DNA from 2 places in the Sinorhizobium mexicanum genome. Region 2 is predicted to be linked to the other one. Evidence: riboswitches for the same ligand, from Rfam matches in the RefSeq annotation. Region 2 holds a riboswitch; the other holds the start of a gene.
The links. Region 2 has a riboswitch for FMN ahead of FKV68_RS14280 (6,7-dimethyl-8-ribityllumazine synthase). Riboswitches for the same ligand answer to the same signal wherever they lie in the genome.

Region 1 (3,405 bases), on a different replicon from region 2:
GGTCGAGCGCATGGGTTTCCCCGGCTTCGTGCCGACCGGCTCTGTCAAGTGGCTGTTCGAGCAGTTCGGCCTGACGGTGCCCGGCATCGCCAAGGCCGCCCGCAAGGCGATCGGCCGTAAACGCCCATGACGAGCGGTCGCGTCATCGCCATCGACCAAGGCACCACCAATACCAAGGCCATCCTGGTAGATGGTGCCGGAGGGATCGTCGCCAAGGCCTCGTCGCCGCTGAAATCAACCTATCCCCGCCCGGGCTGGGCTGAGCAATCCGCCGAAGACATTTGGGCGAGCGTACGAGCCGTGATCACCGACATCGTCGCCACCGGCATATCCGACATTCGGGGCCTTGCTATCGCCAACCAGCGCGAAACGCTCGTGGTATGGGATGCCGGCACCGGCTCGCCGATTGCACCCGCGATCCTGTGGCAATGCCGGCGCACCGCGCAGGCCTGCGAGGCACTGATCGAAAGTGGCGCGGGCCCCGCGGTCGTCGACGCGACCGGTCTTTCGATCAATGCCCTCTTTCCGGCCTCCAAGCTGGCCTGGGTCATGGAAAACGTACCCGCGGCCAAGTCGTTGGCCGCTCAAGGCCGGCTTCGCGCCGGCACGGTGGATAGCTGGTTGCTCTATCGGCTGACGGGCGGCCGAGAGTTTGCCACCGATCATTCCAATGCCTCGCGCACCCAGCTTTTCAACACCGACCGACTTGCTTGGGACGAAAGCCTCTGTGCGCTGTTCGGCGCGCCGCTTTCCGCCTTGCCTGAACCAAAACCGTCCGACAGCCTGTTCGGCCACACGGTGGAGGGGGCAACGGCGTTGCCCGCCGGCGTTCCGATCCTCACCATGATGGGCGACAGCCACGCCGCCCTCTATGGTCACGGCGTCCGCGCTCCGGGTCTGGTCAAGGCGACCTACGGGACCGGCTCTTCACTGATGACCCTGACGCCCCGGCGGGTCATGTCCCGGCACGGGCTGTCGAGCACCATCGCCTGGAGCGACCGCGACGGCACAGTTTACGCACTTGAGGGCAACATCACCGTCTCCGCGCAGGCCGCCGCGTTCGCGGCGACGCTGCTCGGCCTCGCCGATACCAGGGCACTCTCCGATTTGGCACAGACCGTGCCGGACTCCGGCGGCGTCACCTTCGTGCCGGCCCTCGCGGGTCTCGGCGCGCCACATTGGAACGACAATGCCACCGGCACGATTTCCGGCATGACGCTGGCCTCCACACCCGCTCATGTAGCGCGCGCCACCTTCGAAGCGATTGCCTTGCAGATCGCCGATGTGTTTTCAGCCATGGAGAAGGACGTGGGCACGCCGCTCAGGGGCTTGCTGGCCGATGGCGGCGCATCCGCCAACGATTTCCTAATGCGGCTCCAGGCCGACATTTTGGACCGCCCCGTCTCGCGCGGCGATCAGGCGGAAGTTGGTGCCATTGGCGTGGCGACCTTGGCGCGGCGTTCCCTCGGGATGGGAAGCAACGGCGAAACCGAGGAGATCCACCGGTTTGCCCCGGGAGGAATGTCCGCTCCTGAACGCGACGGGCTCCTGCGAAACTGGGCGCGGGCGGTTACACAAGCCATCCACGACCGCTAGGACATCCCGTATTTTAGTAACCTGAATGAAATTCAGTGTTTTTTGCACCGCGGCAGTCTTGCATTTCCCGGTCGCTTATCCTTATGTTTCCAACGTTCTCAGGGCGGGGTGCAATTCCCCACCGGCGGTATCGGGAGAAATCCCGGAGCCCGCGAGCGCTTCCGGCGGCGTCGGAAGGTCAGCAGATCCGGTGCGATGCCGGAGCCGACGGTATAGTCCGGATGGAAGAGAGCACGACTAAGGCGACTCCCCCTTCAAGGGATGAGTGTGCCGCGTCTGTTCGCCCAAGGGATATTTTGCCGATGCGCGTCCAGCGCGGATGGCTCAATCAAGCCGGGTCCCCGGCTCAACCCTTGAAAGACATAAAGCATGACTATCTCGAAAATTGATGATGCGATCGCCGCCATTGCCCGTGGGGAAATGGTTATCGTCGTCGATGACCAGGATCGTGAAAACGAGGGTGACATCGTGTTTGCCTCGCAGGACGCAACGCCCGAAAAAATCGCCTTCATGATGAACAAGGCCCGCGGCCTGATTTGCGTGTCGATGGAAGGCGACCGTCTCGACGAACTCGATATTCCGCTGATGGTGCCCAACAACACGGAATCGTTGAAGACGGCCTTTACCGTTTCGGTCGACTACCTGCCAGGCACGACGACCGGCATTTCCGCGGCCGACCGGGCCGCGACCGTCAAGGCGCTGATCGACCCGGCCTCGAAGCCCGCGGATTTCGCCCGCCCCGGCCACATCTTCCCCCTGCGTTCCAATCCTGCCGGCGTCCTCGGCCGCCCGGGCCACACGGAAGCCGCCGTCGATCTCTGCCGGCTGGCCGGCAAGGTTCCGTCGGGCGTCATCTGCGAGATCGCCAACGACGACGGCACCATGGCCCGGCTGCCGGAGCTGGAAGTTTTCGCCGAGCAGAATGGCATGCTGCTGGTAACCATCGAGGACCTGATCGCCTACATGCGCGAGAACCAGACCTCAGTAATCGAGATTGCGGCATAACAAAACCGCGGCTGTTGCGGCGGGCGGCCGCGTGGTGTCGATCGCACCGACCTCGGCCGCGTTTTTTCTGCCACCGCGCTAAGGAAAACGCGCTTCGGGGCTGGAAGGCGACGAGATCGACAGCATCAGCTTGCAAACTTCAGGCGCACGGCGCCCGACGCGGAAATGATTTCCGCATCGATCGAGGCTTGTCCGAAATAAGCGCAGAGGCTTGCGCCACGGAGCAAGACGCCAAACGGCGCCGCGGCGACGTGCGCTTATCAACGGGATCAGGAGACAGATAAGCTTCCCGTTCGAGGCGAAACAGGCACAGCAGGCCGAGAACATTCGTCGTTTAAGTCCGCCTGTTGTTCGCGGTCAAGTGATAGGACCCACGGCGCTGTAGTCGCGCGGCGCCACGACGCGACTGCTCCGCGTCCTCGATGAACGGCTTGCGGGCCGCGACTGGGTGATGGGCGCTGACTAAAGCATCGCCGATATTTCGCTGCTCGGCTGGGTACGCAACCTGATCGGCTTTTACGAAGCGCGCGAGCTCGTCGGCTTTGACCGCTTTCTTCATGTGCAAGCGTGGCTCGACCGGCAGGCGAGAGCGACGGGTGGCCGCCCCCATCGCGGAGATGGAGGCGGCACCTTCTCACTGGCGCTTGTGTTGACCGATCAGGGCTTCCATCATCGAGATTTCCTCCGCCGAAAGATCCTGCAGCGGCGAGCGAACAGGACCTGCATCGAAGCCCTGGAGGCGCACGCCAGCCTTGATGGCCGACACCGCATAGCCCTTCGCGCGGTTGCGGATCGCCATGAACG
Region 2 (3,405 bases):
TGTGATGAGCGGCGTGCTGTCCGGCTCCTTCATCACCTTCGCGATCGTGATGGGCGAATTCACCATGGCGGCGCTGCTCAATCGGCCGGCTTTCGGCCCCTACCTGCAGCTCGTCGGCGCCAACAAGGCCTATGAACCTTCGGCGCTCGCCGTCATCGCATTCGCCATCACCTGGCTCAGCATGGGTCTGATCCAGCTCGTCTCCCGCTTCCAGAAATCCGCTCCGGCCAAGGCTTGATCACATGGCGTTCCTGACACTGACCAATATCCAGAAGTCCTTCGGCCCGGTTCAGGTCGTGCACAACTTCAACATGGGCATCAACAAGGGCGAGTTCGTTTCCTTCCTCGGGCCCTCGGGTTGCGGCAAGACCACAATCCTGCGCATGATCGCCGGCTTCGAGACGCCATCGGGCGGCTCTATCGTCATCGACGGCAAGGACCAGGGCGCGTTGAAGCCCAACCAGCGCAATATCGGCATGGTCTTCCAGGCCTATGCGCTGTTCCCGAACATGAACGTGCAGGACAACGTCGCCTTCGGCCTCAAGGTGGCAGGCGCCCAGAAAACGGAAATCGACCAACGGGTGAAGCAGATGCTCGGCCTGATCAAGCTCGAGCACCTGGCGGACCGCTATCCCTATCAGCTGTCGGGCGGCCAGCAGCAGCGCGTGGCGCTCGCCCGCGCGCTCGCCGTCAAGCCGCAAGTGTTGTTGCTCGACGAGCCCCTCTCCGCGCTCGACGCGAAGATCCGCGTTTCGCTGCGCGAGGAGATCCGGCAGATCCAGCAGCAGCTCGGCATCACCACCGTATTCGTGACGCATGATCAGGAAGAGGCGCTCTCGATCTCCGATCGCATCGTCGTCATGAATGCTGGCCACGCCGACCAGATCGGGACCCCCTTCGAAATCTACAACACTCCGGCAACCCGTTTCGTCGCCTCCTTCGTCGGCACACTCAACATCATCGAAGGCAAGGTTGCGGACCCGGCCAGCGGGGCCGTCACCATTGGCGATCAGCGCATTTCCCTCAAAGCGCCGATCTCCGGCATGAAGGGCGGCGACAGTATCTCGCTCGCACTCCGCCCGGAGGCCGGCTCGATCGTCGAGAGTGCGAAGGGCGACACAGCTCTCGCAGGCGAAGTCGTGTCCACAAGCTTCCTCGGTTCCGTCATCCGCACAAAATTGCGCGTTGGTAACGACATCATCTCCTTCGACACGTTCAACGATCCGGGCCTCAACCCGCCGGTTTCCGGCGAGAACGTCACGCTGCGCTTTGCCGCCAAGGACCTGCTCGTCATCCGCGAATAGGCCCCGCTGACCACCGGAATGGTTGTTCCAGCAAAGCACCGTTCGTAGAAAAATCTGTCGCGATTTCCCGATTTTGCGTCGCAGCGCGCATTTGACCGCGCGCCGCCGGCCTATATAGTCGCAAGCGTTCTCAGGGCGGGGCGAAATTCCCCACCGGCGGTAGCGATTACATGGTCGAATGATCATGCGTTCGGAGCCCGCGAGCGCTTTGGGGGCCTAACTCCGAAGGTCAGCAGATCCGGTCGAATTCCGGAGCCGACGGTTACAGTCCGGATGGAAGAGAGCACGCAGGTGCGGTGCCCCCGCTGCAACGCCGTGCGCCTTTTCAGGCGCACAAAGGTCGCTGCAGCATCCAGCGTTGCTGGGCTTTCGTGCATGCTGTTCGCCCGACGGGATCATTGGAAAACGCCAAACCCTGAAAGGCTTGAGACCATGACCATTCTCTCCCAACCCGCCGCCAGAATTGCAATCGTCCGCGCCCGCTGGCACGCCGACATCGTCGACCGGTGTGTCGATGCTTTCGTCGCGCAGTGGACGAAGCTCGGCGGCAACGCGGCGGACGTCGAGATCTTCGACGTTCCGGGTGCCCTCGAAATCCCGCTTCACGCACAGACCCTCGCCCGGACCGGCCGCTATTCGGCGATTCTCGGAACCGCCTTTGTGGTCGATGGCGGCATCTATCGCCACGATTTTGTCGCCGGCACGGTGCTCGACGGCATGATGCGCGTGCAGCTCGACACCGATGTGCCAGTCCTTTCCGCTGTACTTACCCCGCACAATTTCCAGGAAAGCGAACCGTTGATCGCCTTTTTCCGCGACCATTTCGTCGTCAAGGGCGAAGAGGCCGCCAATGCCTGCGCTCAGATTCTCGACGCTCGCGCCAAGCTGGCCTTGATCGACGCCTGAGGATCCGCTCGAACAGACATGTCGAGGGGCACGACCGGTACGGGTCGTGCCCCTCTCTTTTTTGCCAAACCCCGAATGGCTGCTGCGGCGCATTGAAAATCCCGATGCACTGCGATATCGAAACTTGACTGAAAAAAGAAAGATTAATCACTTCGTGGGGCCGGGAAGGCCAGCGAGCCAGGGACGTGACAATGACATTTCAGCCGCGCATGCAAAACAGGATCAGCGGTTTCTCTGTCATAGGCGGAATGCACCGGCGTCATTGGAACGGCGTCGTCGCGGATGTGTGGGACGTCGAGTGCATTCCCCACGCCGGCGGCTACTACATCGCGGAAGACCCGCGCATGTTCATCGTGCTCGACGCCAAGGGCGGAGGAAATTGCCGGGTCAAACTCACCTCAAGCGGCCGGAGCGCGGTGCAGAACTATCATCGGCAGGCCCTCTCCTACATACCAGCCGGCGTGGAGCTCTGGACCGATGTCGTCGATATCCAGTACCTGCGGCATCTCGACCTGCATTTCGATGTCGATGCGCTCAGCCGGCGCCTGCTGGAAGATCTCGACCCCAGCGCGATCGAGACGCCTCGGCTCATGTTTCAGGATCCTCGCTTTCTCCATCTTGCCGAACTGATCGCGGCCGAATGCCTCAATCCGCAGCCGTTGCACGACCTCTACGGTGACGGGCTGACGCTGGCGCTGTTCATCGACCTGATGAAGATCAACCGAAGCGCGAGCCGCAAACGCAGCCAGTTGGCAGGCTGGCAACTGCGCCGCGCCGTGGACTACATCGGGGAAAACATCGTCCGCAACGTCCGGCTCGAAGAGCTGGCGAACCTCACCGGACTATCGCAATCCCATTTCAGCCACGCCTTCAAAGCCTCGACCGGCATGGCGCCGCACCAATGGCAGACAAATGCCCGGATCCAGCGCGCCAAGGAAATGCTGATCAAGGGCGACCGGTCGCTGACGACAGTAGCGGCCGAAACGGGCTTCGCGGATCAGGCACACTTCACGCGCGTCTTCAGGAAGACGGTCGGTACCACGCCGGCGCTCTGGAAAAAGTGCCGCCTCTCCTGACGGCGGTCGGCCGACCGCCTGGTGCCGTGCGGAAATTTGCCCAGGATCGTTCAATTTTCCCGGATCCGGACAAGCCCGGCCGATATACTTGAGATAAACGCTCACCTTATCAACAGGAC

Region 1: another riboswitch for FMN. It lies ahead of ribB (3,4-dihydroxy-2-butanone-4-phosphate synthase); the one in region 2 lies ahead of FKV68_RS14280 (6,7-dimethyl-8-ribityllumazine synthase).

What each region holds. Positions count from the first base shown of each region.
Region 1 covers NZ_CP041241.1:258,101-261,505, reverse strand. The annotation lists gene FKV68_RS25370 (transketolase family protein) at 1-130, shown strand, start outside; gene FKV68_RS25365 (FGGY-family carbohydrate kinase) at 127-1,596, shown strand; FMN riboswitch at 1,687-1,833, shown strand; gene ribB (3,4-dihydroxy-2-butanone-4-phosphate synthase) at 1,966-2,601, shown strand; partial or broken gene FKV68_RS33380 (glutathione binding-like protein) at 2,999-3,181, shown strand; gene kdgD (5-dehydro-4-deoxyglucarate dehydratase) at 3,236-3,405, opposite strand, start outside.
Region 2 covers NZ_CP041238.1:3,006,695-3,010,099, forward strand. The annotation lists gene FKV68_RS14270 (ABC transporter permease) at 1-238, shown strand, start outside; gene FKV68_RS14275 (ABC transporter ATP-binding protein) at 243-1,304, shown strand; FMN riboswitch at 1,427-1,593, shown strand; gene FKV68_RS14280 (6,7-dimethyl-8-ribityllumazine synthase) at 1,737-2,210, shown strand; gene FKV68_RS14285 (helix-turn-helix domain-containing protein) at 2,402-3,286, shown strand.